Regions from separate parts of the Gracilibacillus sp. Marseille-QA3620 genome, predicted to be linked through region 1. Evidence: riboswitches for the same ligand, from Rfam matches in the RefSeq annotation. Region 1 holds a riboswitch; the other holds the start of a gene.

Region 1 (4,728 bases):
TGATATATCAACAAAAAGACGCAGCCCAATTCAGTTGTGAATAGGACTGCTAATTTGTATGCGAATTATGTCTTTGTACTCGAAAACCGAAACCGTTAGTCTCAAACCTGTCCGTTTATTATTTCTCTACAATACGGATAATTCCTTCAGTCTTTTAATATCTTCCTCAATATGGTCACTCTCGCATATCCACGAAATCAACGCCACTCCATCGGCACCAGCACTGCGCGGAATATGAGCGTTTTCCCCTGTCACACCGCCAATTGCGACAATTGGCAAATCTGGATATAGGATTTTCGTTTCTGCAATCAAGGCAGTCCCAGCAGGAGGAGGCGCATTCTCCTTCGACTTGGTTCCAAAGACTGGACCAATCCCGACATAATCAGCTTTCGCGCGATAGGCGATCGCCGCTTCTTCTTTCGAGTGGACAGATACCCCGAGCCACTTCGAGCCAATCCGAGCGCGGACTTCATCTACCCTTCCGTCCTCCTGCCCGATATGAACACCATCTGCATCCAGCTCAAGCGCCAAATTGACATCATCATTGACAATAAACGGTACTTGATACTGCTTGCATAAACGATGACATTCATGAGCCAATCTCTCGTATTCTATTCCCGTTCTTGCACGCTTGCCCTTTTCCCTGAATTGGAACATGGTGATTCCGCCCTTTAAGGCTTGCTCTAAAACTTCAAGAGGGTTTGCTTCCTTGACATTAACTGACCCCATCACAAAATAAACCTGCAGCTGTTCACGCTTCAATGATTTCCACCTCACATTTCTCCTTACTTTTTCTATAAGCAAAATGATTCGTCGGTCCACTTCCGCTTCCGAGCCCAAGCTCCTGCTCAATTGCCAGCTGGATAAATTGCTTTGCTGCTACGATAGACTCTTCCACCGTCCATCCCTGTCCTAAGAAGGCTGTAATGGCTGCAGAAAAGGTACAGCCTGTCCCATGGGTATGCCGAGTTCGGACACGCTTGGTTGTCATTTTAAACGAATGACCGTTCTCAAAGTACACGGCGTCCGTTGCAAAATCCGGGTCATCAACATGACCGCCCTTCATGACAACACAGTTCGCCCCAAGCTCAAGCAAATGCTCAGCCGCTTTTGCGATTTGATTCCCATTGTGGATTTTCATTCCCGTCAGTACCTCTGCTTCCGGTATATTCGGCGTAATAACCGTACTAAGCGGAATCAAATGCTCCCTTAGGTCACGGACAGCCTCCATTCCAAGCAGCTGCTCGCCGCCCTTGGCAACCATGACAGGGTCAACGACAAGCTGCAAATCTTGCATTCTGAGAATCTCCGCTGTTTCACGAATAATCTCACTTGAAGCGAGCATTCCTGTTTTAGCAGCCTGGACAGGAAAGTCAGAGAACACAGCCTCTGCCTGAGACCGGACAAATGCTGAGGTCGTGGCAAATATATCATGAACACCCATCGTATTTTGAGCCGTTAAGGCCGTCACCACAGATGTTCCAAAGACACCCAGCTCCTGAAAGGTCTTCAAGTCAGCCTGTATGCCTGCTCCTCCGCCGGAATCTGACCCGGCAATCGTCATCACCACATTCATGCTTCCACCCTCCCATTCGCTTGGATAAATAATTGATCTAGAAAGGCCGCTTGAAAGGATGCAGGAGTTGAGCTTTGCTGATACGCTTCCTCACTCGCCCGCTTATAAAGAGACAATCCTTCTGCAATTCTATCTAATCGATTTTCTGTATGGACAGCTAATAGCGCAGTACAAACCGAGCTGAGCAAACAGCCGCTGCCCGTAACCTGCGTGATAATCGGATGTCCGCCGCTAATCCAGCGTCCTTCCACCCCATCCGTTAGATAATCCCGTTCCCCCGTCACAATCACGAGGCACTCATATTTCAAGGCAATCTTCTTGGCCTCCTCCTCAAGGTCAATCGTCCCCGTGCCGCTGTCCACACCCTTCTGCTCCCATGCAGCTCCAGAAAGTGCTGCGAGCTCACCAATATTGCAGCGAATCGCATCTACATGAACTTCATCAAGCAGCTCTCGAACGGTGTCCTTCCGATACAAAGCAGCCCCGACCGCGACAGGATCGAGCAATACTGGGATTTGTCGCACATTAGCGGCCCTGCCCGCCTTCAGCATTGCCATCCTCATCTGTGGATTGAGTGTCCCGATATTGATGGAAAGGGCCGATGCCGCCTTAATGATCTCCTCCACCTCATCAGGGCCATCCGCCATCACAGGTGACGCCCCAATTGCCAGCAGGCCATTTGCCTGCAGATTAGCTGCCACATAATTCGTGATGCAATGAATGAGTGGATTCCTCTCACGTACTTGGGTGAATACATTTGTTCCTCCAGATAAATCGTTCATCTTCTCTCCTCCATTTTTTGATGGACGCAAGAAAGAAAAAAGCCCTTCTATCTCACTAGCAAGAATAAAAGGGCTTAAGCATCAGTATACGCCTGATGATCATTGCTCCCTACGCCAGTATTAACTAACAGGTTCTAAGGGTCAGGTTTTAACCTTCTCAACTCTAAAAGAGTCCCCCCGCAATCAAATGATTTATTTAGTTTTAGGAAACATCCCAATAACTCCTCGGAGTTATTGCGGCGAAAAGTTGTTCGAGCTCCGCCCGAAAACCTTCCTCTCAACTTTTCTGCCATCCGCCGGAGGCTTTAACTTTATTCAGCAGGAGTTTGCACTCGTCCCTGAAGCCTTCTTTCAACTTGCATTGAATTTGCCATAAAAAGCTGAATAAAGTTAAAAGCTCTCCAAAACAAATGGAGAGCTATAGTATACAAAAAATATTATACGATGCTCCCTACGCTAGTGTTAACTAAGTCAGGTTCTAAGGGTCAGGTTCTACCTTCTCAACTCTAAAAGAGTCCCCCTGCAAATGATTTGATTGGTTTAACCTTAACAAATGTTCCTAATTTTTTCAAGATTACATTCAAATAAATCCATAATAAGGACTCTGACTATTAGCATCATGCGCCCACCGGATAAGTGTCATGAAATCAAATACTGGCAGCTGCACGGCTTGTTGAATGGCATAGGCACAGGGAGGAAGATCGCTGCATTCCAGAAGAATGGCTCCAATTTCCGGATGTTTTTCTGTCATTTCAGTTGCCTTGCTGACAACTTCATTACGAAGCCGATCGTTATGGAATGCACCAGCACCATTTGAAATGGAAGAAAACTCAGCTCCCTTGCTAAGATCTCCGATAATAAGGTTGGATTCATCTGTAATCCCGCAGCTTTTTAAAAGTGCATCGGTCAATCCCTTTTCATAAGCAGTTAAAATACCAATCTTTTGTCCTGGCTTCAGCCCTATCTGAATCATATTCAACTGGACCAAACTGGATAAGAAGACAGGGATATTGAGGGCACTTGCAGTTTGAGCCTGAAAATTTCCGAAGAAGCCGCAAGCGCTAGAAATCACCTTTGCCCCTTCACTCTGCAGCTGCATTGCAGCCTCGATAATCCTCTTCTCTAATGAAGAATCCCCATTTAAGAGTCGCTTTCCTGTACAGCAAGGAACTAATTTATAGTGGACGGGAAACGGATAGCTTGAGTAGTTGGCGACATTACCGGGAATGACGGGATAATTGTTTCCATCGGAATAGAGGATGCCGACAGCAAAACCCGTTACATAGCGCCCTTTTTTCTGCTCAATCTGCCCTGAATGCATGCCTGGGCCGATATAACCGTATTTCATGAGATATTCTCCCCTTTCGTGACAGAGTTAGTTTCTGACGGAGGAGTTCATTTATACAGCATCAGTTAAACCTAAAAAAAAGAACCCTCATATGCGGGCTCTTAAGTGACTAAACCATTCTATATGTTGGCGATTTCCTCCGAAATCACCCTCACGATCAACCCAAGCTCCTCTTCACTCACACAAAGCGGCGGCGCCAAGGTTAATACATTATTGAACCCCGCAACCGTTGCTCCATTCTTCCCAATCAACACACCTTTTTTCTTGCATCCGGCAATAATTTGATTGACATGCTTAATGTCGAGTGGTTCTTTCGTTTCCTTATCTTTTACAAGTTCGATTCCGATGAGAAGACCTTTGCCGCGGATACTGCCGACATTAGGATGTTCGCCGATTGCTCCTGCGAGGTCTTCCCTTAATTGTTTTCCTAGCTTTTTCGAGCGGTCGTACATGCCCTCCTGTTCCATGATTTCAAGATTCTTTAGCGCCAGCGCACAGGCGGCTGGATTTCCGCCGAATGTATTGACGTGTCTGAAATAATCATATTCATCCGTTCCCTTGAAGGCTTCATAGATTTCCTTTCGAACAGCTGTCGCTGATAAAGGCAGATAAGCGCTCGTGATTCCCTTCGCCATTGTGATGATGTCCGGCTTCACCCCATAGTTCATGAAGCCAAATGGTTCTCCTGTCCTGCCGAAGCCGCAGATTACTTCATCGACAATTAGCAAGGCCCCATGCTTCTCACAGACTTCCTTGACGCCTGCCATATAACCGTCAGGCGGCATAATGACCCCGCCTCCAGTGATGATTGGCTCCATGATAACACCGGCGATTGTTTCCCCGAGCTCCCATGTCATAACTCGGTCCATTTCCTGTACGGATTGAAGTTCCTGCGGCTTGGTGTCCGCTATTTCTGGTGAACGGTACGTATCGGGCGGAGCTACGTGAATAAAGCCCGGGGCAAGCGGTTCATATTTATATTTGCGCTGAGCCTGCCCGGTTGCAGCCAGAGCGCCCATGGA
Region 2 (4,728 bases), 1.9 Mb from region 1:
ATAAAGAGAAGTAGTAAAAATGGTTATTACTTCTTATTATATTAAATTTCTAACCGAATATCATTTGTTTTAGGTACATTTTTAAAAACAAATCAATTTTTGAGAAAAAAAGAAAAAAGTCCCTTTATTTTTTTTTATAGTTTAGTACAATTTAAATGTTGTGAGTTTTGTGCGTATTGATTGACATACATATGTACTTATGAGGCGTTTCCCCCACCGCCTTGGATGATTGGCATTGAAGTGAATTCGTGCCTGAACGCATGATGACAAGCAATAAAAGCTCTCTTTGACTAATTGGCTATTAGAAATCTCGAATAGAACATCATCGTTTGAAACAGTCAAGTATTTTGCTCAAACGATGTTTCGCTGCATTATTTTCGGGTAAATGAAATACTGGTTAGCAAAAAATCAGAAGGTGGAGAATGTGAGAATGGATATCGTATCTAAATTTAAGATACAGGGCGTAAAGATTGAAAAAACAAAATCCCGTAATGAAATCTTCTCTAGCTTAGTATGTTCTGAGTCAACATTCAGCGAATTGTTACAGAACCCATATTCTTTAAAGAAACAAGTAGAAGTGAAGAGTCATTAATGTAAAACATACAAGCTATGTTTTTAAATAAGGTGATAACCTAAGGCGCTCCTGTTGAAGCGTCTTTTTTGTGTCTACATAAAGTGAATTGATTGATGCGTGTAATTCTTACCATTGTTGTTTCTTAAAAACTTGTCTATTATTATATTAGAAAAGTAATTGTTGATATCTAAAAAGATTGAATATTTCTTTTCTATTATCCTCGTTTGAGGAATTTTTTATGGCTTGCAATAGTTAGGGAAACAATCGTTTGCTTGAATTTAGAGGAGGTCATCAATGAAGCTTACCATAAGAATTATTATAGGTTTAATTACAGGTGTATTGGTTGGTTTAGGTCTGAATCAATTTTCCTCTGAACTATTTGGCATCTTTGATATGTATATCTTCGATCCAATTGGTTCATTATTTATTAATGCAATCACGATGCTTGTCGTGCCGATTGTATTGATATCCATCACATTAGGAACTGCTGGACTCGGCGATCCGAAAAAGCTCGGACGCATTGGCGGGAAAACCATGCTGTATTTCTTGGCTACGACTGCTTTTGCTATCACCATCGGATTAGGTCTTGCCTTGCTTATCAAGCCGGGTGCGAGCGCTCATGTTAACTTATCTGCTGCTGAATATACGGCAAGTCAAGCCCCCTCAGTAATTGAAACTCTCATCAATATCATTCCTAAAAACCCAATCCAAGCCATGGCTGAAGGAAATATGCTTCAAGTAATTGTTATGTCTATATTCTTCGGTATTGGAATTAGTGCACTTGGTTCTAAAACAAAAGGTCTGGTCCATTTATTGGAGCAGGGTCAAGAAGTGCTGGTTTACCTTGTTAACTTCATCATGAAGACGGCACCATATGCGACATTTGCCTTGGTAGCAACAGCTGTAGGAAGCCAAGGGGTGTCTGCTATTAAGAGTATGGGCCTATACATGGTGGTTGTTATCCTAGCGTTAATCATCCATACCGTATTTGTATATGGAGGAGCGATTGCCGTTCTTGGCCGCCGAAATCCAATTGATTTCTTTAAGAACTTTGCTCCTGCAATGGCTGTAGGATTTAGTACATCTTCAAGCAGTGCTTCGCTTCCTGTAGCGATGGATACTGCCCAAAGAGCCTTAAATGTTCCGAAAAATATCTCAAGCTTTGTTCAGCCGCTTGGTGCTACCATAAATATGGACGGAACAGGAATCCTTCAAGGAGTCGCTGTAGTCTTTATTGCCCAAACGTACGGAGTTGATTTAACGACACCTCAGCTGATTTCCGTTATTTTTACGGCTGTTTTGGCAAGCGTTGGTTCAGCAGGCGTACCAGGCGCAGGGTTGATCTTGCTTGCGATGGTGCTTGAGCAAGTTGGGTTGCCGGTTGAAGGGATTGGCCTGATTCTCGGAATTGACCGCTTGCTTGATATGGCAAGAACAGCTGTAAATATCACAGGGGACGCTTCCTGTGCGGTTATTATTGCTGAATCAGAGAAAAAACGTGAAGTAAACCAAGAAGCAAACGAAATGATTGCATAAGAAACAGATGTATACTTTCCTTGCTATTGGAAAGCCATTCTAGTAACATGAAAGTACATGAATATAGATTATTCCACAAGGGGAGCCTGTGAGGCTGAGAGTGAATGTTCGAATTCTGACCCTTCGAACCTGTTAGTTAATTCTAGCGTAGGAATGTGGCGGATAAATGCGATTGTGTAAAGCAATGTGTGCCATTTTTTGACGCACATTGCTTTTTTGCATTTTTTTAGCCCGCTTTCTCGAGAGACTTCGGTACTCCTCCAAAAAGAAAGGGGAAAAAGATGAGAAACAACCGGTTATTGTATTTGGTAGAGGTGGCTATTTTTGCAGCATTGGCATTTGTATTTGATTTTCTGGGGAATATTATGTCGCTTAGTTTATGGGCACAAGGGGGCAGTATTTCTATTGCGATGGTGCCAATCTTTCTTATGGCAATCCGCTGGGGTGTAAAAGGCGGTGTTGTGACAGGGCTGCTATTAGGCTTACTGCAAATCGTATCAGGAACAGCTTATATATTGACGCCTGTACAAGGGTTTCTTGACTATATCGTCGCCTTTTCGGCGGTTGGTCTGGCAGGCATCCTGTTCAGTCAGATTCAAACAGACAATGGAAAGAATCGAAAGAGGAATATGATGTTTGTTGTTGGGGGTATTCTCCTTGGAAGCTCTTTGCGGTTTCTTGCTCACTTTATTGCGGGAGTCGTATTCTTTGGGTCTGGCGCGGCAGATGGTCAGTCTGTTATCGTGTTTTCTTTGCTTTATAATTTATCCTATTTGCTGCCGAGCGTGATTGTTTCTGGAGGAGTCATTCTTCTACTTTCATCTTCGGCTCCGCAATTAGTCTTAAAGAAGCCGGCCCATTAATGTATGATAGAATAGAAAAAAGCCGCCCCACTTGTAGTTGGGCGGCTTTTTGTTAGTCGATATATGTTGTCAATGTTTCAATAGGCAGGCGTGTTGTATTGAATGCCGGTGCTGCAGCTTTACCAATAGCAATCAGGGTGATTGGGAAATGATTGTCAGGCAAGTCAAAGCGCTTAGCAAAAGCAGCTTTGTCGAAACCGCCCATTGTGATAGTATCGTAGCCGCGTTCCTTAGCAAGCAGCATGAATTGCATGGCAATGGAGCCAGCATCATAGGCTGCAATTTGCATTAATGCTTCCTTCGGCATGGATGGGTATGCGTTCAATGTTTGTTTAATCGTACGATCAGCAATGCTTTGGTCCATATAACCCTTCTCAACATTAAGGCTGTATATTTTTTCGACGTTCTTATATGCTTCAATATCACCTATAACAGCAACGATAGCAGAGGAGTCTTCAATCTGTGCCTGATTGAAGCCAAGTGCTCTTATTTCTTTTTGAAGCTCTTTATTGTGGATGACGATAAAGCGCCATGGCTGCAAATTGCTAGAAGATGGAGCCTCGGATGCCAGACTTAATAGTTCCAGAATTTCCTCTTTATCCATCTTGAATTCCGAATTATAGCTTCGGACAGATTTACGCTGTTTGATTAGTTCTTCTAAATGTGACATAGATACTCTCCTTGTAAACTTACTTAAAGTTAGTTTCTTAATAATGATAACTTACCAAAAGTAAGTTAATGTGTCAACGTAAAGTATTCATGTTATGATAATAAGAGCACAAGGTTGGAGGCGAATGATATGCCAGGAGCACTAGATAAAGGCCAGAAGTGCCATATATGCAGTGATTTTCATCAAACAATTGAATTCATCGGACGGAAATGGATGGGAATCATTATCTACTCTTTGCTGGATGGCCCGAAACGATATCATGAACTCACTGGAATGATTGAAGGAATTTCCGACAGAGTTCTGACAGAAAGATTGAATGAATTAGTAAAAGAAGAATTAGTGAAGAAAAGCTATTTGGATGGTTCCTTGAAGAAGGTTCAGTATGAATTGACCCCGAGCGGCGAAGCATTGAAAGATGTGATTGTATCAATTCGTAAATGGGTTGAATATAAAAACCAACTGGAGAAGAAATGAGGAAGTAATGTCGGAGAATCACCCCTTAAAAGGGAGGCTCTCCGGCTTTTTCTATGCAGGTGAAAAAGGATGGATATTGCATCATCAATGATCTTCCTGCTCATTATCTGGGGCGATCATATTCGATGTAATTGCTGGTAACCTCATCTTTGGGTATGCGGGCATATGTCTAATAAAGCATGCCAAAAAGTCCTTAAAAGGCAAGTTTGCTATAAAGCCTCTTGCAAGATAACTTCGTCAGGCAATATACGACATGAAAGAGACAGGTGAAAATCATAAAAAAAATCAGCATGGAAGACGATAAATCTACTGACAGCCTTGTCAGTAGGTTTTTTTTTCGGATTCAAGGGAATAAAAAAATTAGTAAATATATACAAATTAATATCAAATTTCCATTTATTTCTATTATAATAGTCTTAGTGGTTCAGTTATTGTAAAATATTCCATAAACATAGTTTGGTACCATAACATTAAAAGAGAAGAGGGATGGCATGACGAAGGATGAGATAATTCGTTTAATATCAGAACGCATGAGATTAATCCGTGTTGAGGTTGATTATACACAAGATAAGATGGCAGAGATTATTGGAATTTCAAAAAAGACCCTTGTG

The links. A riboswitch is a leader RNA that binds a small molecule or an ion and turns the genes downstream of it on or off. The one in region 1 is predicted to bind thiamine pyrophosphate.
Region 2: another riboswitch for thiamine pyrophosphate. It lies ahead of thiT (energy-coupled thiamine transporter ThiT); the one in region 1 lies ahead of thiM (hydroxyethylthiazole kinase).

What each region holds. Positions count from the first base shown of each region.
Region 1 is NZ_CM143102.1:2,829,256-2,833,983, forward strand. It holds gene thiE (thiamine phosphate synthase) at 127-762, opposite strand; gene thiD (bifunctional hydroxymethylpyrimidine kinase/phosphomethylpyrimidine kinase) at 752-1,576, opposite strand; gene thiM (hydroxyethylthiazole kinase) at 1,573-2,358, opposite strand; TPP riboswitch at 2,448-2,547, opposite strand; TPP riboswitch at 2,790-2,890, opposite strand; gene ACY8DX_RS14375 (aspartate/glutamate racemase family protein) at 2,939-3,706, opposite strand; gene ACY8DX_RS14380 (aspartate aminotransferase family protein) at 3,826-4,728, opposite strand, start outside.
Region 2 is NZ_CM143102.1:907,429-912,156, forward strand. It holds gene ACY8DX_RS04575 (Lmo0850 family protein) at 386-592, shown strand; gene ACY8DX_RS04580 (dicarboxylate/amino acid:cation symporter) at 869-2,110, shown strand; TPP riboswitch at 2,179-2,281, shown strand; gene thiT (energy-coupled thiamine transporter ThiT) at 2,392-2,973, shown strand; gene ACY8DX_RS04590 (nitroreductase family protein) at 3,026-3,643, opposite strand; gene ACY8DX_RS04595 (winged helix-turn-helix transcriptional regulator) at 3,773-4,117, shown strand; gene ACY8DX_RS04600 (helix-turn-helix domain-containing protein) at 4,609-4,728, shown strand, end outside.